DNA from 2 places in the Aminobacterium sp. MB27-C1 genome. Region 2 is predicted to be linked to the other one. Evidence: predicted binding sites of a transcription regulator. Region 2 holds the regulator's gene; the other holds the start of a gene.
The links. The regulator HrcA, encoded in region 2, represses chaperone genes, less so after heat shock. The targets are predictions, from matches to a motif close to TTAGCACTCNNTNNNANNGAGTGCTAA.
Positions count from the first base shown of each region.

Region 1: a site for HrcA is predicted at 1,800-1,826, ahead of groES (co-chaperone GroES). Genes of this name have one in related genera too.

Region 1 covers NZ_CP133089.1:1,510,820-1,527,276, reverse strand. Annotated here, with positions in the region: gene murJ (murein biosynthesis integral membrane protein MurJ) at 1-95, shown strand, start outside; gene RBH88_RS07410 (hypothetical protein) at 85-642, shown strand; gene tsaD (tRNA (adenosine(37)-N6)-threonylcarbamoyltransferase complex transferase subunit TsaD) at 649-1,662, shown strand; gene groES (co-chaperone GroES) at 1,869-2,159, shown strand; gene groL (chaperonin GroEL) at 2,199-3,839, shown strand; gene guaA (glutamine-hydrolyzing GMP synthase) at 3,985-5,517, shown strand; gene RBH88_RS07385 (TetR/AcrR family transcriptional regulator) at 5,578-6,150, opposite strand; gene RBH88_RS07380 (MATE family efflux transporter) at 6,171-7,514, opposite strand; gene RBH88_RS07375 (carbon-nitrogen hydrolase family protein) at 7,721-8,647, shown strand; gene RBH88_RS07370 (AI-2E family transporter) at 8,685-9,830, shown strand; gene RBH88_RS07365 (molybdopterin-guanine dinucleotide biosynthesis protein MobB) at 9,837-10,487, shown strand; gene RBH88_RS07360 (sodium-translocating pyrophosphatase) at 10,613-12,574, shown strand; gene dnaG (DNA primase) at 12,673-14,415, shown strand; gene RBH88_RS07350 (S4 domain-containing protein) at 14,464-14,739, shown strand; gene eno (phosphopyruvate hydratase) at 14,770-16,050, shown strand; gene RBH88_RS07340 (redox-sensing transcriptional repressor Rex) at 16,098-16,457, shown strand, end outside.
Region 2 covers NZ_CP133089.1:542,475-558,931, reverse strand. Annotated here, with positions in the region: gene RBH88_RS02695 (ABC transporter substrate-binding protein) at 1-413, opposite strand, end outside; gene nrdR (transcriptional regulator NrdR) at 551-1,012, opposite strand; gene RBH88_RS02685 (GatB/YqeY domain-containing protein) at 1,087-1,551, opposite strand; gene rpsU (30S ribosomal protein S21) at 1,558-1,746, opposite strand; gene RBH88_RS02675 (histidine triad nucleotide-binding protein) at 1,781-2,122, opposite strand; gene RBH88_RS02670 (J domain-containing protein) at 2,152-3,132, opposite strand; gene RBH88_RS02665 (Hsp70 family protein) at 3,129-4,685, opposite strand; gene mtaB (tRNA (N(6)-L-threonylcarbamoyladenosine(37)-C(2))-methylthiotransferase MtaB) at 4,777-6,081, opposite strand; gene RBH88_RS02655 (50S ribosomal protein L11 methyltransferase) at 6,078-6,944, opposite strand; gene dnaJ (molecular chaperone DnaJ) at 7,025-8,167, opposite strand; gene dnaK (molecular chaperone DnaK) at 8,181-10,013, opposite strand; gene RBH88_RS02640 (nucleotide exchange factor GrpE) at 10,073-10,729, opposite strand; gene hrcA (heat-inducible transcriptional repressor HrcA) at 10,755-11,771, opposite strand; gene RBH88_RS02630 (histidine phosphatase family protein) at 11,965-12,615, shown strand; gene folP (dihydropteroate synthase) at 12,699-13,916, shown strand; gene folK (2-amino-4-hydroxy-6-hydroxymethyldihydropteridine diphosphokinase) at 13,916-14,407, shown strand; gene RBH88_RS02615 (hypothetical protein) at 14,429-15,184, shown strand; gene RBH88_RS02610 (redoxin domain-containing protein) at 15,213-15,791, opposite strand; gene RBH88_RS02605 (thiamine pyrophosphate-dependent enzyme) at 15,831-16,457, opposite strand, start outside.

The sequences.
Region 1 (16,457 bases), 970 kb from region 2:
TGCTTTTTAAATTTCATGAATGGCAGTGGTTGCGAGGAGCATTTACAAAAAAGAAAGAGACAGACCAGAAGGGAGATTCTCATAATGATCAATAGAACAACGCGCTGCGGGAAAAAAATTGCTTTTCTATTGTGTTTAGCTATCTCTATTTTTTGTTCAAGCATGCCTGCAAGCGCAGCCGATACTCTGCAACAAAAAATTGATGAACGAACAACTGTAATTTGGATAGAGGGAGAAGCGTTGGGAGACATGGTCATTGGGGCGCGAGCTCAAGTTGCGTTTATTTATGTTGATGAATCTCTTTCTAAAGGGATTGTTTCTGATCCGCATGCTCCTGATTGGTTAAAATGGCACGCCAGCCATTTTTCAAATAAAGAATTGCGAAACAGAGCACTCTTTGTTATGCGCTATAAGACCATAAAAAGATGGGATTTTTCTCCAGAAAATATAAAAGTTGGCACTCATAACGTCGATCCAAAGGATATTTTGACGAATAAAGATTTTATGGCTATGGGTGATTTGCCTCCCGACACAATTGGAACGTTAGCTTTTTCGGTTCCATCTAAATATGTGATTAAAGGACGAAATGTAGAACTCTCATATGAGCAATACACCGGGGTTTTCAATGTACCAAAGAGGTGACAATAGGTGAAAAAAAGCTTTTTAACATTAGGAATAGAAAGTAGTTGTGATGATACTGCTGTTGCTATATTGGAAGGACAGCGGAACGTAAAGGCTGATTTAATATCGAGCCAGATTAAAGATCATGCCCCTTTTGGGGGGGTTGTGCCTGAATTTGCGTCGAGAAAGCACCTGGAGGCTATTTTGCCTCTTGTTCATAAAGCATTAGGCGATGCCGGCATAACTAAACCGGCTCAAGAGCTTTCTCTTGTTGCAGTCACAGCAGGTCCCGGCTTGATGGGGTCTTTGATGGTAGGGGTTATGACTGCAAAGGCTATGGCTCAGACATGGAAGTTGCCCCTTCTTGGCGTTAACCATCTTGAGGGACATCTTTTTGCAAACGTTGTAGCATCTCCTGACCTAGTTCCACCTTTTATCTGTCTTATTGTTTCAGGAGGACATACAGAGATAGTTTTGGTAGAAGATTTTGGCAGATACAGTCTTTTAGGTGCTACTCGTGATGATGCTGCGGGGGAAGCTTACGACAAGGTGGCCAAACTATTGGATTTGGGATATCCTGGGGGGCCAGTGATCGATTCACTCGCTCACGAAGGCGATCCTAAAGCCTTTTCTTTTCCTGTCCCGTTAAAATCCAGTAATGAAATTGCTTTTAGTTTTAGTGGTTTGAAAACAGCGGTGTTGTGGGCTGTGAATGATTTGAAAGAGAAGAAAGTCGAACTCCCAGTGGCAAATTTATGCGCTTCATTTCAAAAAGCTGCAGTGGAAGCCCTTATGACCAAGCTAGAAAGGGCGGTCGAAGTTACAGGTATTCGGAAAGTTGCTATCTCTGGTGGCGTTGCAGCTAATAGAGGATTGAGAGAGGCTCTGATGAAAAAAAAGGATTGGATGGTTTTTATTCCTCCAGCAATTCGTTGCACTGACAATGCTGTAATGATTGCAGCAGCTGCCTTCAATAGATATCAAAAAGGGGATATATCAGATCTTTTGTTAGCGCCTAACCCCTCATGGACACTGGTTTAGTATTTTAAAAGAATTTAAAAGTAAGAATATAGGAGAAATAACGAGGAAATGATGGATTATCAAGAATAAATTCAGCTAATTACATTTAACCATCCTTGAGATTCAAAAGCAGGACAATTAATATCTAAGCCGTTCGGTTAGCACTCGATGACATTGAGTGCTAATATGTTAAAAGAGATATTTATCTTTTAGGGAGGGATTCTCGAATGAATTTAAAGCCACTTGGTGATCGTCTTGTCGTTAAGGTCATCAATCAGGAAGAGAAAACAAAGGGAGGCATTGTTCTTCCAGACACTGCAAAAGAAAAACCCCAGGAGGGAGAAGTTATTGCAGTGGGAACCGGTAAGGTTCTTGAAAACGGACAGAAGCTTCCTCTTGAAGTTAAAGTCGGCGATCGCATTATTTTTAGTAAATATGCTGGAACTGAAGTAAAGCTTGACGGAGACGAATTTGTCATTTTCAGCGAGCGCGATGTACTCGCTATCGTTGAGAAGTAAGAGTCGAGAACGAGATCTCTATTAAGGGGGAAAATAAAAATGCCGAAGATCCTTACTTTTAGTGAAGAAGCACGCCATGCAATGCTGCGTGGTATTGATAAAGTAGCTGATACTGTTGGTGTAACACTTGGTCCTAAAGGACGTAATGTTGTTCTTGAGAAAAAATTTGGATCTCCCACAATTACCAACGACGGTGTTACCATTGCGAAAGAAATCGAATTGGAAGATCCTTTTGAAAATACAGGAGCTCAGCTTGTAAAAGAAGTTGCTTCCAAGACAAATGATGTAGCTGGAGATGGTACCACAACAGCTACAGTTTTGGCTCGCGCAATTATCCGTGAAGGTATGAAAAACGTTGCGGCTGGTGCTAACGGTATGCTTATGCGCCAGGGAATTGACAAAGCTATCGATTTCGTCGTGGATGAGCTGAAAAAGATGGCTATTCCCGTTAAAAATAAAGACAAAATTGCTCAGGTAGCTTCTATTTCCGCCAATGATTCTGCTATTGGTCAGCTTATCGCTGAAGCTATGGATAAAGTGGGGCAGGATGGAGTTATCACAGTAGAAGATAGCCAGACCGTAGGAACCACTCTCGAAATGGTCGAAGGACTTCAGTTTGATAAAGGATATATCAGCCCTTATATGGTAACTGATCCTGAGAGAATGGAAACAGCATTTGATGATGCCTATATTCTTATTCACGATGGCAAGATCAGCAATATCAAAGACCTTCTTCCTATTCTCGAAAAAGTTGTTCAGACAGGTAAACCTCTCTTGATCATTGCTGAGGACATCGAGGGAGAAGCTTTGGCAACTCTCGTAGTTAACAAACTGAGAGGCGTAATGCAGGTTGCAGCCGTTAAAGCCCCAGGATTTGGTGAGCGTCGTAAGGCAATGCTTAACGATATCGCCATTGTAACCGGCGGTCAGGTTGTTAGTGAAGATATCGGCATCAAACTTGATAGTGCAGATATCTCCATGCTCGGAAAAGCCAAAAAAGTTCGCATTACAAAAGAAGAGACAACTATCGTTGAGGGTGCAGGCAACCCAGACGAAATTCGTAAGAGAGCTGCTCAGATCAAACGAGAGCTTGAAGATTCTACTTCCGATTATGACAAAGAGAAACTTCAGGAGCGCCTTGCTAAGCTTGTTGGCGGCGTAGCTGTCATTCAGGTTGGTTCTGCTACTGAGACAGAGCAGAAAGAGCTCAAACATCGTATTGAAGATGCTCTTAACGCTACAAGAGCTGCTGTTGAGGAAGGAATCGTTGCAGGTGGCGGTGTTGCTATAATCAACTGCCTTGCTTCCCTTGAGACATATCTTGAGGATTTTGCCGGCGATGTGAAAACTGGCGGTACAATTGTGTTGAGTTCCCTTACAGCTCCGTTGCATCTTATTGCTCAGAATGCTGGATATCAGGGCGATGTCATTGTTGAGAAAGTTCGCGGCTTGAAGACTGGTAATGGTCTAAATGCTGCTACCGGCGAATATGTTGACATGATTGAGGCCGGAATTATTGATCCTGTAAAGGTTACACGCAGCGCATTGCAGAATGCTGGTTCCATTGCAGCTATGGTTCTGACCACTGAAGCTATTGTTGCTGACAAACCAGAACCTAAGAGTGCTACTCCAATGCCGGGTGGCCCGGGTGGCATGGGCGGAATGGAAGGCATGTATTAGGAATATCAGCAATCGACAAAATATAAATATGAAGAAAAGCCTCCACGAAAGTGGAGGCTTTTCTTTTCCCTCTTTTCTCTTTCTGGTAATATAATTGAAGTACGAATTTACCTTGAGAATTTTGCTCTTTTTCGGAGGAATGTAAATGGATAATATAGTGATTCTTGATTGTGGCTCTCAGTTCACACAGCTGATAGCTAGAAGAATAAGGGAACTGAAGGTGCATAGCGAAATATTGCCTTGGGATACCTCTGTTGACGATATTCGTCAACGTCAGCCTCGTGGCGTTATTATATCTGGTGGACCTCAGAGCGTTATGGAAGAAGGCAGCCCAACTGTTTCTGCAGATCTTTTTAATATTGGTGTTCCTATTTTGGGAGTATGTTACGGAATGCAGCTTTTGACAAAACTTTTAGGTGGGCATGTCGATTCCGGAGTAAGCCGGGAGTATGGGCGAACAGCCATTTCTCTGAAAGAGTTGAATTCTTTGCTTTTGAAGAGTGTGCCTGAGACATTTGAAGTATGGATGAGTCATGGTGATCATATTTCCAAACTTCCAGATGGGGCAAAGCTTTTGGCAGAAACAGATGGTGGGGTTCCTGCAGCCTTCGCAATGGAAGAAAAACATATTTGGGGATTGCAGTTTCATCCTGAAGTTGCTCATACGCAGAACGGAACGGCAATTCTTTCCAACTTCCTTTTCAATATTTGTTCATGTACTGGAGATTGGGATCTTGGAAACTGGATTGATACCATGGTTGAGGATATAAAAAAGACGACCCAGAATACTAGAGTCATTTGTGGTCTTTCTGGCGGAGTCGATTCAACTGTCGCTGCTGTGTTGACTGCAAAGGCTATTGGTGATCGTCTCGAATGTATATTTGTTAATAATGGTTTATTAAGGTATCAGGAAGCTGAGCGAGTTTTGGAGCAATATAAGCAATTAGATCTTAATGTGCATTATGTGGACGCTAGTGATCGTTTCTTGGAAGCCCTAAAGGGTGTTACCGATCCTGAACGAAAACGAAAGATAATAGGGGAGACCTTTATACGCGTTTTTGAAGCGGAAGCAGCTAAAGTTGAGGATGCAGAATGGCTTCTTCAGGGAACTCTCTACCCAGACGTTATTGAGAGCGGTCAAAAAGGAAAAGGTGCTTCTGTCATTAAGAGCCATCATAATGTTGGTGGATTGCCTGATGATATGAAACTAAAGGTTCTTGAACCTCTGCGCGATCTTTTTAAAGACGAAGTGCGGACAATAGGTACATTATTGGGAATTCCAGACGATATCGTTAATAGACAGCCTTTCCCTGGTCCTGGCCTGGCAGTGAGATGCTTGGGAGAACTTACAAAAGAACGTCTTGAGACATTAAGAGCTGCAGATGAAATCTTTAGAGAAGAGTTTTCAAAGAGTGACCTCTATCCTACAGTGTGGCAGTCTTTCTGTATTCTTTTGCCAGTTAAGACCGTAGGAGTTATGGGAGATTCAAGAACCTACGCTGAAGTGGTTGCTCTTCGTGCAGTTGAATCTGCAGATGGAATGACTGCTGATTGGGTGCGTGTTCCTTACGATGTATTAGATAGAACGTCTCGGAGAATTTGTAATGCTGTTAAGGGAATTAACAGGGTTGTCCTTGATGTTACCAGTAAGCCACCCTCCACTATAGAGTGGGAGTAAGCGCTTACAAATAATTCTATAAATATTCAGAGCGGCTTCTTTTGAAGCCGCTCTGCTTTTTCACAAAGAGTCAACTCCCTTGAAATAACACTGATTAACTAAAGCAAACATCTCTTGAGCCCATTGATCATTTTTGTAATGGCGTGCAATTTCCAGCAAACTTTCCGTAAAATTGGATGCTAGAATGTGAATAAGCATGTTGTCATAGTGTCTGATTGTTTTTGAATCTAGCGCTTTCCGAATATGAAGTTCAAGAATATGAACAAGCTCATCTTTTGCGTGTGCGTGCTTTGTCCCAGAGCCCTTGTCCACTAAAATTACAAGTTTTTTATGATTTGCAAAAAGGTTGTTCATATATATTACTCCAGCATCTTGAGAACTTTTCGAAGTAAATCCATGTAGAGACGATTCTTCTTCTTTAATTGCTTGATGAAAAGCAAAATATACAGGTTCAACTACATCATTGAACAGGTCTTCTTTGTTTTTATAATAGGAGTAGATAAGTCCTACCGGAATCCCTGCACGATTCGCAATGTCTTGCATTTTTGCACTTCGAAAGTCTTTTTCATAAAAAACTTCCTCTGCTGCGTAAAAAATTCGTTCACGAATTTCTTCTTTTAAAACTTGCGGCATAAACTTCCTCCCCCTTATTGTCAAAAGTGCAGTGTTTTATTTGCTCGAAGAACTAAAAATAACGTTTGGATAATCGTGCAAATATCAGCTATAGGTTGAGCCCAAAAAATACCTTTGATCCCAAAGTATTTAGATAAAAAATACATTGCTGGGAAGAAAAATATTCCTTGTCGAGATATATTCAGTATAAAACTTTCCTTACCTCTCCCTAGCGCCAGAAACGCCTGCGAATAGGTACATTGAAATCCGAAACCAATGAAGATAAGCCCATTTAATAAAAGTGCTTTTGAGGCGAGCTTTGAAACTTCTAAAGAGTCGTTTGAAAATGCCATAGCGATGGGATGACTGAAAAGAGCAATCGATATTCCAAAAATAGCGCAGAAACTAGTGAGCCAAAGAAGAGTAGTGCGGATAGCCAAGCGTACTCGATGATACTGTTTTGCTCCATAATTTGCTCCAACAACGGGTTGATAACCTTTAGTATAACCAAAAACCACAAAAGATCCCAATGCCATCAAGCGTAACATGACGCCCATTGCTGCCACCATGTCATCTCCGCCAAGCATTCTGGCTTGTTGATTGGTATACCCCATAGAAAGACTAGTAAGCAGTTGAACAAAAAAGCTAGGGAGACCAATCTTGAAAATTTCTTGCAACATAATTTTATCTGGTCGAAAGTTTTTGAGAGAATAATGAAGATAGCTCTTCTTCCGTAAAATAAACTGGAAATAAAATATATTAGCAATGAATTCTGCTAAGACAGTGGCAATGGCAGCACCAGAAACACCCATGGACAGAGTATATATAAAAATTGGATCAAGAATAATATTGAGAACAGCTCCTGTTGTCATTCCTATCATAGTAAGTTTTACGCGTCCTTCCGCTATCGTTAAATTGCCCATTATGATAGACAGAATATTGAATATTGATCCAGATAGGATAATAGTGGCGTATTTGTGGGCAAAACCATAGCTTTGTTCAGTAGCTCCCAACGTAAAGAGCAGAGGTTTGATAAACAGGAGAAAAAGGACTATGAAAAAAATACTTCCTATCAACCCGCCGAACAGGGTCGTAGATGCAGTGCGATTAGCACGCTCTTTTTCCCCAGCTCCCAGCAATCGAGCTATATAGGAAGAACCTCCTGTACCGAAAACGAGACCGATCCCAATAACAATCTGAACCAATGGAAATACTACAGAGACTGCGGCAAAAGCCGATGTACCAAGTCCAGTAACAAAATAGCCATCAACAACGATATACAGAGCATTGATAAGCATTCCAAACACGGTTGGAATACCCATTTTTAATAAGGTTTTCTTTAAATCTCCATGTAACATAAGTTGAACTCTTTCTTCTTTGTTCATTCGAGTATCTCCTTAAAAATGAATTTATATTCAATAATGAGAGTAAAAAAATACACCGTCAACTTGCGGTATATATTGAATACGAATTCGATATTATAAATCAAGGTGATTTTATAATCAACAATAAATCTATATACTCTTTGTCTATGGAACTGGTATACTTTTACTGTTGGACAATATAAGTTGTATTTTGCTTGGAGGTTGCTATGAAAGACTTATCAAAATATTTAAAAGTTGCCTTGGTCCAGGCTTCCCCAGTTATGTTTGATAAGAATTCCACTATCGAAAAGGTTTGTGGACAAATTAGAGAAGCTGGCGCGAATGGAGCAGAATTGATTATATTTCCTGAGTCTATTATTCCTTGTTATCCGTATGGATTGACATATGGATTTACCGTCGGTTCACGAACGGAAGCTTGTCGAGATGACTGGAAAATCTATTATGACAATGCACTCCTCTGCCCTAGTGGAGATACTGATAAGATAGGTGCTGCAGCAAAAGAGGCACGTGCCTATGTTAGCATAGGCTATACCGAGCGGGACTATAATAATGGTTCATTGTACTGTTCCAATATGATTTTCTCCCCGGAAGGAGACCTGCTGTGTAATCATCGGAAGTTGAAGCCTACAGGTACAGAACGAGTGATTTGGGCAGATGCCAACAAGGATTATTTTCCTGTAGTTGATACGCCATGGGGGAAAATGGGAGCTTTGATTTGCTGGGAAAACTATATGCCTCTCGCTCGTGTAGCACTTTATCAGAAGGGGGTTTCATTATATCTATGCCCCAATACTAACAATAATCCTGAATGGCATAGTACTATTAAGCACATTGCTATTGAGGGCAAATGTTATGTTTTTCATGTTAATCAGTATTTTACAAAAGAAATGTATCCTGTTGGATACCATGGCCCTGCTGCTGAAATTGAAAAGCTGCCTGATACACCCTGTAATGGAGGCTCTGCCATTATCGATCCTTACGGTCACTATGTTACTGAACCTGTTTGGGATAAAGAATGCATCATTTATGCCGACATTAATCCCGATGAGTCTGCAAGGGCTAGAATGGAATTTGATGTCTGCGGCCACTATTCGAGGCCAGATGTTACAGAATTAATAGTTCATGAAAAATAAATGTTTATAATTGAAGTGTGGGATGGGAGAGATTGTTTTGACATACCAGAGTCGGCGGCCTTATAAACGGATTCGAAATTTTTTCCTTCCGTTTACAATTGTTTTTTTAGCATTGGGTGCTCTTGCATATCTGGTGTCCTTTAATCTGCTTCGTCCGTTGGCATGGTCAGCCATATTGTCGTTTTTTGTTTATCCTTTTTATAAAATTATTCACGGAAAATTATTTAAGGGGAAATACCCTAACGTTGCAGCTGTCCTATCCACAGCGATTCTCATTCTTCTTATAGTTGTACCAGCCATCTTTGTAGGCGTTACACTGGCTAGGGAAGGAATACGAATATATGGACATCTCGCCTCGATTTTGTCAAAGGTGAACATTGAACAAGGCAAAGGACTGATGAATCTTTTCTTCCCTGAAATAATTGCCAATAGAATACGTCCTTTCTTAGAGGATTATCCCTTCTTAGTCAATGTCATAGAACAGATTGGGTCATGGATTGCCTCCACGTTAGCAGATACCTCCAGATCTTTTTTGGGAGATTCTATACGTATCCTTTATCAACTTATAGTTATTGTTGTGGCTTCTTTCTTCATGATTAGAGACGGACACGTTATTCTAGACTATGTAAATGATATTGTGCCTCTTCCTTTAAAAGAAAAAGAAGCTTTTTTCAATAGGGCAAAGCAAATTCTACAAGCGGTTATTTATGGCATCACCCTTACCGCCGGTATTCAGGGTGTTCTCGGAGCTCTGGGATGGTGGTATGTAGGACTCCCTAGCCCTGCACTTTTTGGCGCAATTATGGCATTGCTGGCAATGATACCCTTTATTGGTACACCACTTATTTGGGGGCCGGGAGCTATATATCTTTTTTACAATGGGCAGATAAAAGAAGCTCTTATTCTTTCAATCTGGGGACTTACCATTGTGAGTATGGTCGATAATTTTATTCGTCCCATATTTATTTCTGGCGGAGGAAAAGCTCACGTACTTATTATTTTTATAGGTGTTGTCGGGGGTTTAGCATCTTGGGGTTTTCTCGGATTGTTCTTGGGGCCTTTGATCATAAGCCTTTTTGTCTTTTTGCTTGATAGCTATAGAAATATCTGGAAGGGCTACATACGAGAATACAGCGTGAAAACAAGTCCGATTGAGACTCCTTCAGATCGGGCGAAAGAGTGACTTGATATGGCTTTTATTTTTACTGTCGCTGGGATAAAAAACAGTGGTAAAACAAGCCTTTGCCTTTTATTGCTTGAATATCTAAAGGAAGCTGATGCTAAAGTTACTTATGTCAAACACTCTCATGAAAAAGTTTTATCATCATGCCATACAGATACGGGAAAAGCTTTATTATACGATATCCCGGTGCTTTATTGGGGTGTTGATGGTTATCGATATGAAAAAGCAGGAGACTTGCCCCTTGAAAAAATACAGTATAATATAGAGCCTGATCTTGACATTCTTCTAATTGAAGGGGGAAAATCTTTCTCCTACCCGAAGGTTTGGATAGGAGAACCTGAAGATTGTCCTTCAGATATTTTGGGAGTTGTTGCTTTTTACAGTTTGAATTCAAAGAGAGAAAAAGAGACGAAATGTTCAAGACAAATATTTTATGTTGGAGAAGAAAAATTTTTGGCGGAATATATTCTTTCATTATCTCGTAAGGCAAATCCCAATAAACTTACTCTGACTGTAGAAGGGGAGTATATACATTTAAAACCTTTTGTAGCGGAGTTTATCGAGGGTGGCATAAAGGGCATGCTCTCTTCTTTGAAGAAAATAGGAAAATTAAATGGAAATATTGAAATATTTATAAAGAAAGACAAAAGGAAATAGGTTTTATCACTTGTCTTTACTATCTCTCCTTACTATAATTGACTGAGTTTTTGGCCGTAGTTGCCCGCCTATTGAGGCGGGCTGTCTTTTTCAAGTTTTTATGAATTAAAGGGAGGTTTCTTTGTATGGATTCTCAGGCGTTTTGGATCGTAGTAGGATCTGGAGTTCTGGCTCTCGTTTACGCTTTCTTTGCATATAGCAAAATTAAAGCGTTTGAAGTCAAAAACGAAAGAGTTAATGAACTTTCAGAAATCATTCATGGTGGGGCAATGGCTTTCCTTTCGAGGGAGTATCGTTGGTTGTTCCCTTTCGCAATACTTGTTGGAGCTCTTCTTGGCTTTAAAATCGGCATGGGGACAGCTGTTTCTTTCTTAGTAGGTGCTCTCTTCAGTGCTATCGCTGGATATATTGGCATGACAGTTGCCACACGCTCTAATGGAAGAACTTCTTATGCTGCCACTCATGGAATGAATGAGGCTCTTGGTGTCGCTTTCCGTGGCGGAAGCGTTATGGGGATGTCTGTTGTCGGTCTTGGTGTTCTTGGAATAATGCTTTGCTACGTTCTTTTCAAGGATCCCAACATCATAACAGGTTTTGGTTTCGGAGCAAGCTCCATTGCTCTTTTCGCTCGTGTTGGTGGAGGCATTTATACTAAAGCTGCCGATGTGGGAGCTGACTTGGTTGGTAAAGTTGAAGCCGGAATTCCTGAAGACGACCCACGTAATCCAGCTGTTATTGCCGATAACGTTGGTGATAACGTTGGAGATATTGCCGGAATGGGTGCCGACCTTTTTGAATCATATGTAAATTCGATTATTGCAGCTATGGCTATTGGTTTGACCGTTTTTGGAGGTCGTGGCATTTACTATCCCCTTCTTCTGGCTGGTTTAGGAATTGTTTCAGCCATTATCGGAACGATGTTTGTCCGTGTTAAAGAAGGCGGCAATGCACAGGTTGCTCTCAGAATAGGTACCTTTGTAACAGGCGGAGTTATGATTGCAGGCTCTTTCTTTGTAACCAAAGCTGTTTTGGGAGACTTAACTCTTTTCTGGGCTGTTCTTTCCGGAGTGGCTGTGGGAGTTCTCATTGGTTATGTGACTGAAATTTATACGTCTGGAGACTATAATTCTGTTAAGCAGATCGCCAAATCCTCAGAGACAGGACCAGCTACTGTTATTCTTTCCGGTATAGCTGTGGGAATGAAATCCACTGTTATACCTGTTATACTGATCTGTGTTGCTTCTCTTGTTGGTTATAAATTTGGAGGCCTCTTCGGTATTGCATGTGCAGCCGTTGGTATGCTTTCAATCACTGGAATGACACTGAGCGTTGATGCTTACGGACCTATCGCTGATAACGCTGGTGGAATCGCAGAAATGAGTCACCTTCCTCATGAAGTTCGCGAAATTACCGATAAACTTGACGCCGTAGGGAATACTACAGCTGCTATGGGTAAAGGTTTGGCCATTGGTTCCGCAGCTCTTACAGCGTTAGCTCTTTTTGCTGCATATGCGCATGCTGTTAATCTTGATGCCATTGACTTAAAAGATCCTCAGGTTATGGTGGGGTTGTTCATCGGAGGCATGTTACCTTTCCTTTTCAGCGCTTTGACAATTCAGGCTGTTGGACGAGCTGCTCAATCCATGATTGATGAAGTCCGAAGACAGTTCCGTGAGATTCCAGGCATTATGGAGGGAACAGGACGCCCAGAGTATGAGCGATGTGTTGATATTTCAACTGGCGCTGCTTTGAAAGAAATGGTTATTCCTGGTCTTTTGGCTGTCATTACCCCTATTCTTGTTGGATTGATTCTTGGTCCTGAAGCATTGGGTGGTCTTCTCGGAGGATCTATCGTTACCGGTGTTATGATGGCTATCTTCATGTCAAACTCGGGTGGTGCGTGGGATAACGCCAAAAAGTACATAGAAGAAGGAAACTTCGGCGGTAAGGGAACAAGTAATCACGCTGCTGCAGTTGTAGGAGACACAGTGGGAGATCCTTTCAAAGATACGTCTGGTCCAAGCTTGAATATTTTGATTAAGTTGATGTCAGTCGTAGCTTTGGTTTTAGCTCCTCTCTTCATGTAAGTTAGGTAAAGTTTATTGTAAAGATTGTATTTTCTGAGGGGAAGGATTGATATCCTTCCCCTTTTTTCTTATGCTGTATTAAGTGGAGGTGATCTCAGGTGGGTGAGGATGCAGTTCGTCTTATAAAAGAACGACTTGATATTGTTGATGTTGTAGGCGACTATGTTCGTCTTCATAAGACAGGCAAAAACTTTAAAGGCTTGTGTCCCTTCCATCAAGAAAAGACCCCTTCTTTTATAGTCTCTCCTGATCGGCAGACTTTTCACTGTTTTGGATGTGGAGAAGGCGGAGACATTTTTTCGTTTATTATGAAAATTGAAGGACTAGACTTTAGAGAAGCTCTAGAAATTCTTGCTCGCAAGGCTGGAGTGACTCTTTCTGTTCCTTCTGTGTCTGGGAAAAGTGAGGACAAACGTTCTTTATTTGATATTATGGAGCTCTCTTTACTATTTTATCGTACAGCTTTGAAAGAGCCTGGTGGACGTATAGCATTGCATTATCTCAATAAGAGAGATATAACGCCAGAAGATGCACCAATGTTTGAGTTAGGTTGGGCTCCATCTTCATGGGATTCATTATGGAGCCATTTGAAAAAAGAAAAAACCTCTCTAAAAGAAGCATTGGATTGTGGACTTGTCATAGAGGGAACAAAAGGAGTATATGATCGTTTTAGGGGTAGAATTATTTTTCCTATCCGCGACGTTTCAGGAAAACTTCTTGCTTTTGGCGGAAGAGTTACAGATGGAGATGGAGCAAAATATATTAATAGCCCAGAAGGACTTTTATACAGTAAGCGTCAAAATCTCTATTTATTACACGTAGCTAAACAAGAGATTCGAGAAAAGAAGCGAGCGATTCTTGTTGAAGGATATATGGATGCAATCCGATTGCATCTTTCAGGATATAAAGAAACTATTGCGTCCTTAGGTACAGCCTTGACAGAAGATCAGGCGCGCCTATTAAAACGCTTTACGGATCTTTGCTTTATTTGTTACGATTCAGATACAGCTGGACAAGAGGCTACAGTACGGAGTATGTATGTTTTGCAGCAATGTGGCTTGGATGTTCGCGTCGTTGGATTGCCTTCAGGAAAAGATCCAGATGATTTGCTTTCCCATGAAGATGGAAAGGCTCTGTTCAATAAATCGCTGAACAGAGCGTTGCCTTTAGTCCTTTTCCACCTTTCTTTGCGACAATCGCAACTTGAAAATCCTCAGACAAGAAGAACTGCCGTTGAAGATTTACTTCAAGGATTTGCTCAGCTGAATCCTATCGATATTGCGCCTTATGTTCCGAGAGTAAGTGCTGTTTTAGGAGTTCTTCCTCACGAATTGCAGCTTCAGCTTGACTCTCTGCGTGTGGCAAGAAACGTGTCAAAATCAAATGTGTCAGAGCACAGAGACGGAGATGCTCAAAAAGAGGAACATAATGCTTTAAATGAAACTATTGACCCTCTTGAGGCGGCACTCGTATATTGTCTTTGGAATAACCCCGTGCGGCGTCGAACAGTTGACCCTGATGAAGTTTTTCTGCTTATAGATAATGAAGGGCTTAAGGGTATGATAGCAGCTCTTTTCTCTGGGCAATCTCCAGAAAAGCTAGAAGAGCATTGGCGTAATTTGAGTGAAACACTCCCATTTAGAATTTTGGCTTCTGGAGGGGCTTTTTGTGACTCTTTCAGTGAAGAAGAAGAGTGTTGGAAAGCTGTTTCAGAAGCATTGCATAGAAGAAAGTCAGAAAATGTTTTTAAAAGAATTGAGAAAAGGATGTTGCAAGGTAAAGCAACGAGAGAAGAGCTAGAAGAGTATAGTAAAATTGCCAAAAATTTGAAAGCTCGCTAATACAAATTTTTGTTATACTTAATCTAGATTTGTGTATGGAGGAACAATGTGAGACTTGATAAATATTTGAAAGAGTCAAGGTTAGTAAAAAGGAGAGTCGTGGCTCAGGAGATGGTAGAAGTAGGAGCCGTGCGCCTCAATGGTCGCCAATGTCGTTCTTCCGCTCAGGTTCGGATGGGAGACACTGTAGAAATAGCCTACCCAACACGTGTTCTCACGATAAAAGTTTTAATTGACGACGAAAAGATGATAAGAAGAAAAGAGTCAATACCTTACGAGTTGCAAGAGGAACGTCGTGTTAAATCTGATGAAAAGCCGTGGTAAACGGAATTTTTTGAATTGGAGATGATAGGGATGGGTATCATAGCGGGTGTTTATGGAAGAGAAATTCTTGATTCACGAGGAAATCCTACAGTAGAGGTAGAGGTTTGGCTTGATAACGGCATTATAGCAACAGCTGCGGTACCCTCCGGAGCTTCTACAGGTACTCATGAAGCTTTGGAATTGCGGGATGGTGGAAACCGCTATATGGGTAAGGGGGTATTGACGGCTGTCGGAAATATAAACGATAAAATTGGGCCGGAACTTGTGGGGAGTGATCCTTCAGAGCAGGCTTCCATTGATATGGCGTTATTAGAAATAGATGGAACAGATAACAAATCAAATTTGGGAGCCAATGCTATCCTTGGAGTTTCAATGGCTGTCGCACGAGCAGCAGCCGAAGATCATGGCCTTCCACTTTGGGCTTATTTGGGAGGAATTAGACCATATCTTTTGCCTACCCCAATGATGAACGTAATCAATGGCGGTGCTCATGCCGATAATAATCTTGATATACAGGAATTCATGATTGTTCCCCATGGAGCGAGTTCTTTTGCAGAAGCCCTTCGTATGGCAGCAGAGACCTACCATTCTTTGAAAAAGACGCTTAAGACTCGTGGATACAGTACGGCAATTGGTGATGAAGGTGGCTTTGCTCCCAACTTGCAAAGCAATAGAGAGGCCATCGATTTGATCCTTGAAGCTGTAGAAAAAGCTGGTTATACTCCTGGTGATCAGATAAGTTTAGCCCTTGATGTTGCTGCTTCTGAGATATACAAAGATGGTAAATATGAGTTTGCCGGTGAAGGAAGAACTCTGGATACAGGCGATATAATTTCGTATTATACTGATCTCTGCAAAGCATATCCAGTTGTTTCTATTGAAGATGGAATGGCTGAAGACGATTGGAAGGGGTGGGCGTCTCTGACTCATGCATTAGGAACGTCTGTGCAATTGGTTGGAGATGATATCTTTGTTACGAATCCAGAGCGGTTGCAAGAAGGGTTTAATCAGAAAGTTGCCAACTCTATACTGATTAAATTGAATCAAATAGGGACGGTAAGTGAAACAATGAATGTTATTGATATGGCTGTACGTCATGGATATAGCACCGTTATTTCCCACCGGTCTGGAGAGACGGATGACACGTTTATTAGTGATCTGGCCGTTGCTGTAGCAGCAGGTCAAATTAAGAGCGGAGCTCCAGCACGTATTGACAGAGTAGCAAAATATAACCAACTCCTTCGCATAGAGGAAGAAATAGAAGGATTTGGAACTGGCTATGCGGGGCTGTCTCGTTTCAAAATTTCATAGTCAGAGGGCCGCACATATTTTGAGAGAAGATTGAAGGACGTGAAAAAATGAAAATTGCTGAACCTACAGTTGAAAGGCTTGTTCAATATCATCGATTATTAGAGCAGCTTTATCATGAAGGTCAGAAGGTAGTTTCTTCCCAAGAAATAGGAGAGATGCTTGCTTTTAAAGCGAGTCAGGTAAGAAAAGATCTTTCTTATTTCGGTGAAATTGGAAAAAGGGGGGTGGGTTATCACGTAGAGAAACTGTATAGACATGTTGATGAAATACTTGCTTCTCCGCGAAAATGGCCTATAGCCCTTGTGGGGGTCGGACGTCTGGGCGAAGCCCTTCTCGGGCATAAAGCTTTCAAAAGCTCAAAATTTGATATTAAAGTGCTTTTTGACGTAGATCCTGAAAAAGTAGGG
Region 2 (16,457 bases):
CACGCACGGAAATAATACTTTTTCCCTTGGGTTACGAGAGGATTTGTGCATGATGTACCCATAACAGGAATTCCCGCTTTTTCTGCTACTTCTCCACCAGCCATAGCCAAAGAAGATCCATAGGTTCCTATAATAGCTATAACTTTTTCCTTTTCGATCAGTCGTTTAACAGCATTTGCTGACTCAACTTTGTCTGACTTATTATCAACAACGATAAGTTCAATTTTCTTTCCCATCACTTCTGGTATTTCTTCATGAGCCATTTTCACGCCGTCCAACTCCAACTGACCACCGAAAGCATTCTGCCCTGTCAGGGGAAGATAGACACCGATACGAATCGTATCCTGGGCAAAAGCCCCCCCTGTAAGAAGCAGAACCATTGCCAGAGCCAATGCTACTCTTCTCAGCTTCATAAACCAAACCCCTCCTTTTTCATATTAATAAAAAGATATATGAGTATAAGATACAGAAAGATAATGTAATTATACACGAATATCCAATCAAACAATGGTATAAATTTTAACTAGAGAGACGATTATATAGAAAAAGACTATTCTCTTTCGTCAGAAAGACGTGAAATTTCACGCTGGAAACTTGAGAGGTCAGTAAATTCACGATATACAGAGGCAAAACGGACGTATGCTACTTTATTCAGTAACTTGAGTTCTTCCATAACTTTTTCTCCAATGAGAGAGACTGGAATTTCCCCATAACCACTTGAACGGAAACTTTCTTCTATACGAGAAGCTACTTCCTCAATCTGCTCTAAGGAGACTGGAAGTTTCTCGCATGCTTTGCTAATCCCCCTTGTAATTTTTTCCTTATCAAAAAATTCTCTGCTTCCGTCTTTTTTGATAACACGCAGGGTCTTTTTTTCTTCAACTTTTTCATACGTTGTAAAACGCGCCAGACACTCGGGACATTCGCGACGACGGCGTACGACACGTCCTTCATCTGCAGTACGTGTCTCTATCACCCTTGTTTCCATTGCTCCACACTTAGGACATCTCATATAGGGTCCCCCTCTAAAGTGACATTAAAAATAAAAGCCGGGTATAATACCCGGCTTTTATTTTTATACAAAAGTTAATCAACGAGAGACTGCAAATACGATTGAACCCGGGTTTTAACTCTTTTCCCATCAGCCCGGCCTCGAATCTCCCCCATCAAACGCCCCATTACTCGCCCCATATCTTTGGGCCCCGTAGCTTTTGAGGCAGCAGCAGCTTTCTCTATCATTTCATCAAGCTCTACATCAGAAAGCTGTTCAGGAAGATAAACTTCAAGGAACGTAGCTTCTTTCAATTCTTCTGCAGCCCTATCGGCGGCTCCACCGGCAGAATATTGTTCTGCAGATTCATGTCTCTGTTTTATGAGACGTTGGATAAGAATCACAATATCTTCGTCTGTAAGTTCCGTCGTGCGCCCTTTTTCTGTTTGGGCTTTCTGTATTTCTGATTTCAACATTCGCAACGTTGAAAGTTCCATATCTTGTCTCGCTTTCATCGCTGCCACAAGATCTTTTTGAATACGTTCCGACAGATTGCTCACCTTAAATTACCCCCTGGATTTGCCCCGTCGTTTTCTGGCCGCTTCGGCCCTTTTCGCTTTCTTCACTTCGCTTGGTTTCTCGTAATGTTCGCGTTTACGTGCCTCGCGAAGGGTTCCAACTTTCGAAACCTCACGTTTAAAACGTCTAAGCGCATCTTCTAGGGACTCGTTATCTTTCCGAATGATCGTAGTCATACTGGATCCCCCCTTTCTGTGCCACCCACATTGACTAACCTGGTGGCCAGCGGAACGACCGTCCCGCCAACAGGTGAACATGAAGGTGGGGGATTGTTTGTCCAGCTTGAGCACCACAGTTAATAACTAACCTGTAACCGGATTTATTCAAGCCAAGCTCTTTGGCAACATACGTTACTGATGCCATAAGATCGGCCCAAAGACTATTTTCGCTAACTTCGGCTGATGAACCAACGTGCTCTTTGGGAATAATAAGCACATGAACAGGAGCCTGAGGATTAACATCCCTAAATGCTACGACCTTAGAATCTTCATAAACGATATCAGCATTTAGCTCTTTTTTAATAATTTTACAAAAAAGACAACTTTCGCTCACCAAAACCCACCTCTCAGCTTCACGTTATTCTATACCAGATTTTTATTCCGGACAATAGACCCCGCCCAAACTCGTACACTTGCTGCACTATGAGATTGAGCAAGCAATTTTATTTTCGCCATGGTCCAAGAGGGTACATTTTCTTCTCTTCTCAATATTTGCAAAAGGGGAACGAGAATTTCTTCTTTATCTTTCTTTAGAAGACGAATTAAACTTAAATCGTCGGGAAGCCCTTTCCCATGAGGCCATCGTGTCAAAGCTTTCGCTACAACATCTTCCGATGGATGGGAAAGAAAACGTTCGAGATATATTTTACGTTTATCGAAGCGTGCAATCCAGCGCAAAAAAGAAAGAGCTACTTTCTCTGTAAGCTGAGAAGCTTTTGCAGCTACCGCTTCTGCAATTGGAATAAATCTGTTCTGAAAATATATTCCATCAAAAATGTACTGTAACACGTATTCGTCTTCAGGATACGCTTGAATCATTTCTGCAAAAGAATCAACGACACCTTTTTCATCTAAATGATTGAAAAGGAGAGATGCCGCCAGAGATCGAACTTCAGGATGGGAACTTAAAAGTCTCTTTTGTGACCTATAAAAATCTGATTCCCCCTGTTTTTCTGCAACTTTCTCCATAAGTCTAGCCATTTTTATTTCTGCTTCAACTATTATTTTTTCTGTAAGAAGATGCCTTATTTTTTCAGGATTCGCTTTTTTTTCTGTACGTTGCGATTGAGCTTTTCTAAAACCCTCTCTTTTTGGCTTCGTACGAGTATAACGATCTTTAGTTGTCTTTGTTTCTTTGCGAGTAAGAGTGGTTCCCTTCTTTTTCAAAAAAAGATATGCCGCCGTAATCTTTTCAAACTCTGCTGCCGTCTGAGGTCCTGCTATATCAGGATGGCATGTGCGTGCCAAGCGTCTAAAAGCAGAGCGAATTTCTTTCATTGAAGCGCCAGAAGCAACGCCAAGGATTGCCAGACTTTCTTCGATCTGAAGTGATATATCTGTCATAGGGAAACCCTCTCCATTTCACGAACCATCTCTTCAAGAATAGCTACAGCATCCCCATAAATAGATTTATCGGAAAGTGTTCTGGCGGAACTAAAAAGAGACAAAAGCCTGCCTTGTTGCTCTGAAGGTAGAGCAATAGAAACACGGGCTAAACGTTTTTCCAAATCTTTTATTTCCGGCGGTACAGGGTTTTCCTTTAACGTACATTCTTCTACCGTAATATCAGGAATTGCTATTCTCTCTCCATTTTTTCTTTGAAGCTCTATAGCAAGAAGTCCGTTAGAATCTACGGAGAAAAAGAGTTCAACTTCTTCTTTTTCTGAAAGAAAGTCGATCGTTACCTGATTTAATGTTGAAAACTGCCCCTCAGATGTTCCTTGCATTATATGCAAATCCAAACTGCCGTTAGCAATGCTTATAAATCTTTTCGAAGCCTTACAAGGAAGAGGTGAGCCTTTTTGAAGAACAGAAACAAAATCGCCAGTTGCAGAGCGGATACCAAGATCTTGAGAAAGAACATCTATCAAAAAACGTTTTTCTGAACTTGCTCCAAAAAGAGCTGCGCCAATAGCAACAGCCTCATCAGGACATTGATTCAAGTGATCAGGTCGGGCAACTCGTTCTTCAAGCATTGAGTGCAATAAAGGTATGCGACTGCTCCCGCCTACAAGCAAAAGACGTTGAGGAGAGTACTTTTTCCAAAGTTCACTTACTATATTAACCACTTTATGAAGCATGGGGCGCATAAGACGCTCCAATTCCTCTCTTCTTATCAATATCGGTTTGCTTGACTGACAAATTCCAAAGGAAGGCAACCACGTAAAGGAAGAACACGTCGAGAGAGCTACTTTTATATTCTCCGCCTCACCAAGGAGGTACCGCCAGAGCGCTTCACTATCTGCTAACGTTTTAGAGATCAATGAAAGTCGTTTCTGAAGCATGCGAGCGAGAAGAAAATCAATTTCTCTTCCCCCTATACACGAATCACCGACACTCTCTAAAACCTGCCATATACCCTGTTCAGCTTCAACTACAGAGACATCGACAGTTCCCGCTCCAAAATCTAAAATTAGAGAGAGCCCTTCTTTTCCATAGGCAAACGCTGCAGCTGTAGGCTCGTTAATTATTTTTATTTCTTCAAAACCAGCTTTATCCGCAGCTCGCGCAACAGCTTGTCGCTGGGAAAAATTAAAAGAAGCAGGAACAGTGAGGACACACGACGTTATAAAACGAGTTAGTGTTGCTTCCGCATCCTCTCTGACCAACGAAAGAAGGGGGACTAACAGTTCTTCTGGAGAGAAGGTACGCCGACCACATCGAATAGGTCCGGTACAAGCTATATGCCTCTTCATGTCCCAATATGTGTACTCTGGAAACGCCACTTCACGACGAGCAGCCTCCTCGCCAGCAAGCCACCCCTCGGATGCCCACGAAACAACGGAGGGAGTTTTTTTCAATCCCCACCGATTCGAAAGCACTTCAACTTTGTCATTAATTTTGCAGGCCGCCAGGGCATATCGAGTTCCAAGATCTATCCCAAGCATAGAGTCCATACAAACAGACCGCCTTCCACTTATAGCATTGAGACTCCGCTTAATCTATATTCATTATACCAGTGTAAGAATTCATTTTCAGGAATCGGCCTTATGCATAGAATTGCTCTGATGCATATTTACGTGGAGAAACCTCAATTATTTGGCCGACAGACATCTTTCGGGGAACAACAGCTTTTACAAAAAAGGGAGCTAATCCCGAAGATTCGTTTTCTCCTGCCTCCTCTATTAGGATAGGGAAGGTCTTACCTATCCACTGAGAACAATACTCATTCAGAAGTTTTTCGCCAGTTTCTAAAACCCGATGCACTCTCTCCTGAATTATTTCATGCTGTATCTGTCCTCCCAAAGAGGCAGCTTTTGTTCCCTTTCTTCGTGAATAAGGGAAAACATGTACTTTACCAAATTTTACATTTTCCATTAGGGCAAGAGTATTGGCAAAAGCCTTTTCGTCTTCACCTGGAAATCCTACGAGAATATCCGTACTTATATGCACATTATCGCCAAGAAAACGACGAACCTTTTTTACTGAAGTCATATAGTCATTTACACTATATCCACGAGCCATCTTTTCTAGCACTCCGTCATCTCCGCTCTGGAGAGGGAGGTGAAGATGAGGACAAAATTGAGGTGTTTCTGCCAAAGAACTAAGCAGTTCATCATCTATCCCAAATGGTTCAAGGGAACCAAAGCGGATTCGTTTCACTCCAGAAATTGCTCCTATTTGCCGTACAACTTCTCCAAGTGAAACCTCTCCATACTTACCATAAAGACCAAGATGAACTCCTGTGAGCACTATTTCAGAACATCCTGAATCCACTATTGAACAGACCTCTTTGAGGAGGTCATTAAGAGGACGACTTACCGGATTCCCCCGAACAAAGGGGATAATACAATATGTGCAGAAATGATTACATCCGTCCTGTATTTTTACAAAGGCTCGGCTATGAAGAAGAGGGTGATATTGAAACAAATGATCCCATTGGGCATCACGAAGGACATCGCTTCTCATATCAGTAAAAGCCATGGGCTGATTCGACGAAAAGGCCATACTGAAAAGAGAGGGTATTTGCCACTTTTGCCGGTTTCCTACAAGAAAGTCAACTCCTAAAACTTGCGCGAGGTGAGATTCAGCTTGTTGAGCCCAACAACCTGTAGCAACGATAACGGCTTGTGGTGCCTGCCTTCGTAAGCGTCTTAACAGCTGTCGACTTTTTTTATCAGCCACAGCTGTTACAGTACATGTCACCAGAACAGCACCGTCAAAAGGTGGCTCGCTTACAATATCTGCCCCAGCAGCCTGCAACATAGAAGCAAGGGAGTCTGCCTCAGACTGATTGGATCGACACCCCATAGCAATAATACAAATTTTCTTCCCTTTGAGCTGACTTATCATTTCTTAGTTACTGCCACTCCCCACCAATCGTTTCTTTCAAGCTCATCGATAATTTTTAGACCTGCCTTATTAAGCGTCTCGATAAATGTATCTTTTTCCTTCGTCAGGAGGCCAGAGAAAATCGCAATTCCTCCATCGCATAAAGCATGGGGAACATCAGGAATCATAGACATAAGAGGTTCTATTATAATATTTGCCATTAATAAATTTACGGTATGATCGAAACCTTGAAGAAGATTTCCTTCTTTAAGATCCACCTCTTCTTTATAAATGCCATTGAGTTCCATATTATTCAACACTTCATTGAGTACTGCAGGATCAAGATCTCTTGCATACACTTTACCAGCGCCAAGTCGAATAGCACCAATAAAAAGAATGCCTGACCCTGTTCCAATGTCAGCTATATTCCAGTGAGGTTTCATGTGACGTTCCAAAAGTGTCAAAGCAATCTGGGTGCTTTCATGATATCCAGTGCCAAAGGCCGAACCAGGATAAATATAAAGGGGAATGCGATCGTTAGGTTCCGATCCACGATGCCAAGGAGCCAATACAACAAACTTCTCTCCTACGGGAAGGGGAGGAAAGGCTTCTTTCCATTCTGTATGCCATTGGCGATTTTCAATTTTTCCCATGTCCACTACACTTATTCCAGGGAAGGATTCTAAAACATGATTAAGCAATTCGAGCCAATATCCGAGATCGTGAGACGTTCGGTAATAAATTCGAAGACGAATTTTCCCAGAGCCTTCATGTTCCTCTGACCCTATCCCTCCAGAAAGATCTGCTAAAGAAGAAAGTGCTTCTTCTTGCTCAGATCCTCCTTCAAGTGTTATATACCACCAGAAACTATCTGCCCCGGTCATTATTCGTCCTCCTCTAAATCATTTCATTATGAAAATATAGGGAAAAAACGGGGAGCCGCAAAGACAGCCCCCCCGATTCGTTAAGAGCCAAAAATATTTTTAAATTTCGCAAAAAGTCCTTCGTCTTTAACTTCAAGCTCCATCTCTTTTGCTAGACCTTCAATCAGAGCCTTTTGCTTTTCAGTAAGCCGAGTAGGAACCTCTATCGTTACATGTACGAACAAATCGCCACGACCTCGGCCACCTCTCAGCTTAGGCATTCCTTTTCCTCGCACGCGGAAGACCTTTCCTGGTTGCGTACCTGCAGGAACATCAAGCTCTTCTTTACCGTCGATAAGCGTTTCCAAATGGATCACTCCGCCTAAAGCCGCAGTGGGAAATGCTATGGTTTCCTTTTTATGTAGATCAGCTCCGTCTCTTTTAAAGACCGGATGCTCATCTACATTGATAACGAAGTATAAATCTCCAGACGGACCTCCGTTTAAACCGGCTTCTCCCTCTCCTTGAATACGAAGACGCGTTCCAGTATCCACTCCAGCCGGGACCTTTACTTTCACCCGGTGAGTTTTTCTGACACGTCCTTCTCCGTGACATTCTGAGCATTTATTTCGAATGATCTGCCCCGTACCTCCACATTCAGGACATGGGGTCACTGAAACAAATTGACCAAAAGGCGTCTGTTGACGCACTTCAACCTGACCAGTTCCTCCACATCTTGAACACGTTTCAGGAGATGTTCCAGGTTCTGCTCCACTACCGTTACACTTTGAGCACGTTTCCCACCTTGGTATATCTACTTCATGATCAATTCCCAAGGCAGCATCCTGAAGCGTAATTGTAAGGCGCATTTCAAGGTCGGATCCTCGCCGGGGAGCTCTAGGATCTGAACGGCGTCGACCCATTCCGCCACCAAAAATATTATCAAAGATATCTCCAAAGACATCTCCCATTCCGCCAAACCCATCAAAGGGACTACCTCCTGGCGGCATATCGCCTACAGTTCCGAACTGATCGTATTGAGCCCGCTTTTCTGAATCACTCAGAACTTCGTAGGCTGCATTTATTTTTTTAAACTTTTCTTCGGCTTCAGCGTTCCCTGGATTCGCATCGGGATGATACTTCCGAACAAGCCGCCGATAGGCTTTCTTGATATCAGCAGCCGAGGCATCCCGGGGAACGCCAAGTATTTCATAAAAGTCTTCCTGCGCACCGGGAGCTGGCACCTCAGATCACCCCTTACGCCTGACTCTGATCACTAAATTCAGCGTCTACTGTTTCTCCAGCCTGCTCAGAGTCTGCACTCTGCTGTGATTCTTCGGCGCCTGGATTGGAATCAGCTCCAGCCTGACTATACAAGCGAGTGGAAAACTCTTGAATTTGTTTAATAAGAGCCTCTTTGGCCTCTTTCATCTTCTCTAAGTCAGAACCTTCAAGGGATTTCTTTACATTTTCTATAGCCGTATTAATTTTTCCTTTTTCCTCAGCAGATATTTTATCGCCGTGATCTCTCATTAATTTTTCGGCCTGATATACAACGCCATCGGCCTCATTCTTAATTTCTGCCGCTTCTTTACGTTTCTGGTCTTCTGCTTCGTTTTCCTCTGCCTGCTTCGTCATCTTATCGATTTCGTCATCGGAAAGCCTTGAAGACTGAATTGTAATTTTCTGCTCCTTACCTGTTCCTTTATCCTTCGCAGATACGTTCAAAATTCCATTGACGTCTATATTAAATGTGACCTCAATCTGGGGTATTCCCCGTGGTGCTGCAGGAATCCCGTCAAGAACGAAACTTCCCAGCTTTACGTTATCAGCAGCCATAGGACGCTCTCCCTGCAAAACCATTATTTCAACCTGGTTCTGGTTGTCTGCAGCTGTCGTAAAGACTTGGCTACGAGAAACAGGAATAGCTGTATTTCGTTCAATTATCTTTGTGAAGACGCCACCAAGAGTCTCAATTCCCAAAGAAAGAGGAGTGACATCAACTAGAACTATATCTTTATGGTCTCCAGATAAAATCGCTCCCTGAATAGCAGCTCCTGCAGCTACGCATTCATCAGGGTTAATGCCTTTGGTCGGTTCCTTTCCAAGCAGATCTTTAATCTTCTTCTGAACCATAGGCATACGAGAGGAACCACCAACAAGCAATACTTTATCGATCTCGTTAGCTGTTAAGCCTGAATCCTTTAACGCACGCTTTACAGGCCCTTCTACTCTTGCCATAAGGTTATATGTAAGCTCCTCAAATTTAGCGCGGGAAAGAGACATTTCAAGATGTTTGGGACCAGTCTCATTCGCCGTAATGAAAGGCAAGGAGATGGTTGTTTCAGGCATAGAAGAAAGCTCTACCTTAGCTTTCTCAGCAGCTTCACGCAAACGCTGCAAAGCCATACGGTCATTATTTAAATCAATACCTTCGGCCTTCTTAAACTCACTTACCATCCACTCGACAATGCAGTTATCCCAATCATCTCCGCCGAGTCTGTTATCTCCAGATGTTGCAAGTACTTCGTATACTCCTTCTCCTACATCAAGGATGGAAACATCGAAGGTTCCGCCGCCAAGGTCAAAAACAAGCAACTTACTCTCGCCCTGTTTAGAATCTCCATAGGCAAGGCAGGCAGCTGTAGGCTCGTTGATAATACGTAATACTTCAAGCCCCGCAATTGTTCCTGCGTCCTTCGTTGCCTGACGCTGAGCGTCTGTAAAATATGCAGGAACCGTTATGACAGCCTTCGTAACAGACTCGCCAAGATAGTCCTCTGCATCACGCTTCATTTTTTGTAAAACCATGGCTGAAATCTCTTGCGGCGTATACGGCTTATCGTCAACTTTCACGGTCTTTTCAGTACCCATGTCTCGTTTAATCGACATAATAGTACGATCGGCATTGACAATAGCCTGACGTTTGGCTAACTGGCCCACAAGTCTTTCATTATCTTTCGTGAACGCTACAACAGATGGAGTGGTTCTGGCTCCTTCAGCATTAGGGATAATAGTAACGCTGTCGCCTTCTTTAACGGCAATACAGCTATTCGTTGTCCCAAGGTCTATTCCTACTACTTTTGACATGAATATCACCTCTATAAAAAAGAGTTAGTTTTTTGTATGTATTTTTAAATATTAACGCGCTATGCGTCTTTTTCCTTATCTTTATCGCTATTTATACTCGCATCAGAATCTTTTTTACCTACATATTTGCCTACTTTTACTCTAGATGCTCGAACAACCTTATCCCCGATCTTATACCCCGTTTGAAGTTCTGTTACGATAACTCCATCTTTTTGAGGATCATCAACGGCTTCTATTCCTACCGCTTCGTGGCAAAGGGGTGAAAAACTCTCTCCCACAGTAGGAATCTCAGAGACACCGGCACTCTCCAAAACTCCGAAAAACTGCCTACGAATCATCAAGACACCCTTTCGTATATCATCTTCTGCAAAATCACCCGATTGATTCAACGCTCTATCGAAGTTATCGAGAACTGGCAATAACTGCAAAATCAAATCCTCATTAGCTAAACGGATATACCTCTCTTTATCTCGCTCTACCCTGTTTTTAAAATTAAAAAAATCAGCCCTGGCCGAAGCTGCAGCTGTTTTAAGGGCACTATTCTCCGTTTTAAGCTCTTCTATAACTTTTTCCATCTCTTCTTTTTCTTTAACTAAGATTTCCATCTCATCCTCATTCTCAATAAGATGTGCAGACTCTTCTAACACATCGGTCTGGTTTTCCTGAACGACCTGATCGTCTTGTCTTTCACATTTATCTTTATCTACAGGGGCCATAAAGGTGAAACCTCCTTAAATATTATTAATCGATATTTTCTTTCTCAATGTCAGCCATCATGGCTTCGAGGACTGTAATAGTTTTTTCATAATCCATTCGTATGGGACCAATAATCCCCAATACAGTTTTGCGCCCTCTTTTACGGGAAGGAACCATAAGGACTGAGCAATCTTGCATTCCTTCTTCAGGATTTTCATCACCAATGGTCACGTTAACTCCAAGATCGATAGAACACCGGTCTACCATATCTACCATAGCCGATTCTTCTTCAAGAAGTGAAATTATAGCCTGCAACTTACTAATGTCCTGAAAATCAGGCAAACTGAGAATATGCTGGGCGCCTCCGACAAAAAGCTTATAGTTATATTTCTGCAACATGTCGTCCATTTGAAGGATAGCAACATGGCACGCCTCTGACAATCTTTCCAGTCCCTCAAGAACATAAGAAGAAAGAACCTGGCGAACTTCAGCCCACGGATGTCCGACAACAATCATATTTATACGACGAGCCAACTCGTCAAGAGTTTCTTGGGAAAGCTCACACGGCAGGGTAACATTATTATGGTGAACAAGGCCACCTTGAAGAACGAGTATTACGAGAACGGCATTTCCCCCAAGACGGACAAAATCTACCCTCTGTATTTCCACTTCGTGAAGAGAGGATATGGCAGCCACACCGACATAATTTGTAACCCGGCCCAAGAGTTGAGAGGCATACGAAAGAATGGATTCAATACCTTGCTTTTGGTCTTTGATACCATTTCTCCAACTTTTAAACCCCACAGGTGCAATTCTTCTTCGATGCAATATAGAGTCGACATAAAGACGATATGCTCTAGACGTAGGAAGTCGCCCGGCTGACGTATGAGGCTGGTAAAAATACCCCATCTGCTCAAGATCGTACATCTCATTCCTTACCGTGGCAGCACTGCAACCTTTTAAGTATTTACGAGCAATTGTTCTGGAACCGGCAGGTTCCCCAGTCTGTATATACTCATAAACAACGGCAAGAACGATCTCTAGTTGTCGCTCGGTAAGCACAAAGCTCCCTCCTCTTGAGGACGTATTAGCACTCTATGCCAATGAGTGCTAGCCCTCATGTTTACAAAAGGTAGATTATCAACCCTGGGGTGTATTGTCAAGACTGGTCAGCCTTTTTGTTATACTTTTTTTTGTTATACTTTCTTTTGATATAAAGATAAAAATACCTTTTAAAGTGTGAGGAGGCTTTTATATGGCATCTCAATATAAACACACCACTATTATTCTCGCTCGTCACGGTGAGTGCCAAGGGAACAAGGAAGAACGATTCCGAGGACGAGTCGACTATCCACTTAACGAAAGAGGGCTAGAGCAAGCTTCTGATCTGGGGAAAGCCCTTATTGCTCTCTCTCCTCAATATGCATATACAAGTCCCTTGCTCAGAGCTCGCCAGACAGCGTCAGCAATAGCTACATCATGCTCAATAGAAAAAGTTGAGATTCTAGAAGGGATAAATAATATTAACTTCAGTTCATGGGAAGGCCGGCTCAAAACGGATATAGCACTTGAATATCCTTCGGAATGGCAGATGTGGCTTACCTATCCGGAAAAATTGTCTCTCCCTGGCGCTGAAACTCTTGCCGATGTTCAAAAGCGTTCCATACAAACTCTCAATGAGCTCGTGAAAAGACATAAAGGCGAAACTTTTGTTGTGGTCTCCCATCGTACAGTTCTTAAACCTCTCATTGCAGCTTGTATTCATATACCTGAACCATATTTCTGGAAAACTCACATGGATACAGCTTCGTATAGCGTTCTTACTCATGATGAAAAACGAGGGTATAGCCTTTTCTCATTAAATCAGACATTTCATCTGAAAAAAGTACAAACCGAGTGGATTTAGTCTTTTTCTTGACCTCCTTTATGAGAGGACTTATTATCTTTGTGTTTCATGCTTATTAATCACTAAAGGAAGGGAATAGTTCATTGGCTATATACCCAGTAAAAATCAAGAGTAATAAAGACCTCGTATCTTTGATAGCAAAAGTAGGAGCTGATCCCCGATCAGTGGCATATTTTGTTCCTAAACGAGAAGTCTTCGCTTTTTGGATTCCAGATGTTGATTTTCGTGCCGCCGCCTATCTCAAGCAAGAGATGCTTGCCAGAGGTGGAGATGCTGTTGTTCATCGCAATGTTATAGATGCACAGAGCAAATATAGTAATGTTCTTCTTATAGGAACAGAAGGACAATACAAAGCACTTTTTCCTAAACTGGAAGCCATGTCATGTTGGGGCATTGAAAAAATACGAAAAGAGTTAGCAGTTTCTTTTAAAAAATATTTTGCTTCATCATGGAAATTACCACTTCCGAGAGGTCGTTTTCTAAATTTAAAGCAGGGGGAAACAAAAATTATGGGCATCCTTAACGCCACCCCCGATTCCTTTTACGCTGGAAGCCGCTTAGAATCCATTGCTGACCTACTGAAGCAGGCAGAACACATGCTTGAAACAGGAGCTGACATTCTTGATCTAGGGGCTGAATCGACTCGTCCAGGTGCTGATCCTATTAGCGAAGAGGAAGAAAAAGAACGCTTACTCCCCTCTCTTCAGTCATTAAGAAAAGAGTTTCCTGAAGCGATTATTTCAGTAGACACCTATAAAGGGGAAATTGCAACAATTGCAGTAGAAAACGGTGCAGATATTATTAATGATATCTCCGGTTTCTCCCTTGATGATAAAATGCTTGAGGCAGTAGCTCAGACTACGTTACCCTATGTTCTTTCCCATATTCAGGGGGCCCCTAAGAATATGCAAACAAACCCGTATTATAATGATGTTATTGGGGAAAGCCTCGACTATTTCAAAGAAAAGCTACAAAGGCTTCAAGATGCGGGTGTCTCAGCAGAGCGTATTATTATTGACCCAGGCATAGGTTTTGGAAAACGGTTAGAAGATAATCTCCGTATTTTGAAGTCAATACAATCGTTTAGAAGTTTAGGCCATCCTCTTCTCATTGGACACTCGCGAAAAGGTTTTATAAAAACTATTCTCGCCAAAGAGGACCTTCAGTCTCGCCTTTATGGAACCCTTGCAGTTTCTGCTCATTGCGCACAAGAAGGAGTAGAACTCGTTAGAGTTCACGACGTAGAGGCTACACATGATGTTATAAAAATGGTAGAAGCGGTAAGGGAGGCAGAAATGTGATGCGCGTTGCATTAGGAATAGGCAGCAACATTGGTGATCGAATGGGAAATCTGCGAAAGGCAGTGCAGCTGTTGAAAGAAAAAAAGATCGCCATTATTGCAAAAAGTGATATTTTTGAAACCGCTCCAGTAGGCGTGACACAACAGCCTCGTTTTTTAAATGCGTGTGTAATTATAGAAACTGAAGCAAAACCTGAAGAGTTGCTTTCTACTATAAAGACCATAGAGCAAGAAATAGGTCGTGTACAAAGAGTTCACTGGGGACCGAGAGAAATAGACATTGATATTTTACTTTTAGAAAATGGACAAACCTATACAAGCTCCACCTTATGCATTCCTCATCCTGAAATGTATAAAAGAGCTTTCGTTCTTGTCCCATTGGCACAAATAGCACCAGATTGGGTTCATCCTCTTTCAAAGACAACTATTGATGCGCTTGCGCAAAAACTCAATCTACAAGATGAAACTTTAATTAAAATTTCAAGTTTGTAAAACAGGAGGTGTTTAGCATTTATGTCTTTTAAAAAGATCAGAATTTCTTTCATCTTTTATATGGTCTGTCTTCTTTTAACAGCACCTCTTTCCTTGGAAGCAGCAACTACAACTAGAATATACTCTGTGCCAGGACATCCTCTGGCCTTGACGATACAAAGTGATAGAGGCGTTATCAAAGAAGCTTGGCTTCGTTCCCCAGCGGGACTTCATCCACTCAATGTGCTTCAAGGGAAAAAGATCACCGGCAGTGCGTGGCGCCAACCTCTGGCAGACAGTGATCTTTGCCCTGACCTTATATGGCGACTCTCATTTGTTGATAGCAACACTTCCAAAGTTTACTTTCTTTGGATCACCTCTCTCACAGAAACGCCTCGAGCATGGCTAGCCATTACACCAGCAGGGGGTTCATGTTGGGACTCTTTACCTTTGCAATTATCCATGCCTGATGATGTTTTTCTCTATGTATCTCCAACACTTCCGTCATATTCTGAGTTAGAAAATATAGAAAGAGAAAGTTCTTCCCTTCTCACATTTGTCTACACAGTCGGACTTACACGTGATGGTCCTAACTTTGTGCTTGTCCCTGAAGTTTACAAGCAGCTTCTACCTATTACGGAACTCGTGCGTCAAGCAGAAACGGACCCAGTAATAAAAAACGCCTATAACAACCTTTACGACGATTTTGAAAAAATGGGAAAAGGGCAAACTCCATCGCGAGAAGCTATTATTAATTTCTCTTGGAAGAAAATACTCAGCCTCAACTGGCAAAATTAACCCCCCGAGAACTGGGGGGTTTTCTCATCTAGTTTGTTGCATCGATACCTTTGGCTCTGCTATCTTTGATACAGACAGTTCTACCCAGAGCATCTTTCATGCATCTTTGTATTTCAATTTCAATATTAGGGATTTCAGTTCGAGTGTAATCTTTAAGTACGAAGATTATTTCTCGAAGATCAGGTGTTTCTTCCAGTCCGTATATTTTAGTAAAAATGACTTCATGTTTCTCATTGAGAAGTATATTCGCACGAGAAGAAATTCCATCTTGTTCTCTAAAGACGCCATATTGTCTCGCTATAGAACCATGAGGCCAAAAATCAGAAAGGAATTGTAGCTTTTTTATTCCAAGGGCGTCACTCCATGCCTTTTTGCTGGCATATGAGTCTACACTGAGAGCAAAAGGTATAGTATTTAATTTATCAAAAAGTCTCATATGAGTATCTATTGTATTGACTTGCGCTTGACAAACACTTGTCCAAGCTAAAGGATGAAAAGAAAGCAAGATATTTTTCCCTATCAAAGTGGAAAGAATTACGTTTTTACCGTTTTGGTCTCTTGACGAAAAATCAGGAGCTTCATATCCTAACGGAATTAACCCTTCCATTTATTCTTCCCTCCCTTTCAAGAAACATCCTTTTCGTTCTCACATCATACCTGTAATACAAGTTTCAATTTCTCTGATTTTAGCACTTCTTTGAAAAAGAGGCGTTCTTTTTTCTTTATACAGAGAAAAATTCTCCTCAAATGTTTTTCTTCCTTCCTGCTTATACAAAACACCTAAAGGGAATTTATCTTTCTTTAGCGCTAAAGAAAGCGCAGAGATCTGGTTTTCAGGATCATGAGTATCATCAATATAATATGTATTCTCTTCGTACCATTTATATGTATTTATCTTATTAAAGGAAACACACGGTTGAAATATATCGATTAGCGCATAGCCACGATGTTCAATAGCCTGTTTTATTAGGTAGGTTGTTTGTTCCACATCTCCTGCAAAAGCTCGTGCAACAAAAGTAGCCCCCAAAACAATGGCAACAGCTAAAGGGTTAAAAGGAGTGGCAAATACGCCATCTACTTGAACAGGTGTTTTAAAACCAGTAAAACTTGTAGGAGAGGCTTGTCCCTTCGTTAAACCATAAACCATATTGTTATAGACCAAATTTGTAATGTCAGGATTCCGACGAATAGTATGGATAAAATGATTTCCGCCCTCCCCATACATATCTCCATCTCCACCTATAGCTATAACATTCAGTTTTGGATTAGCTAT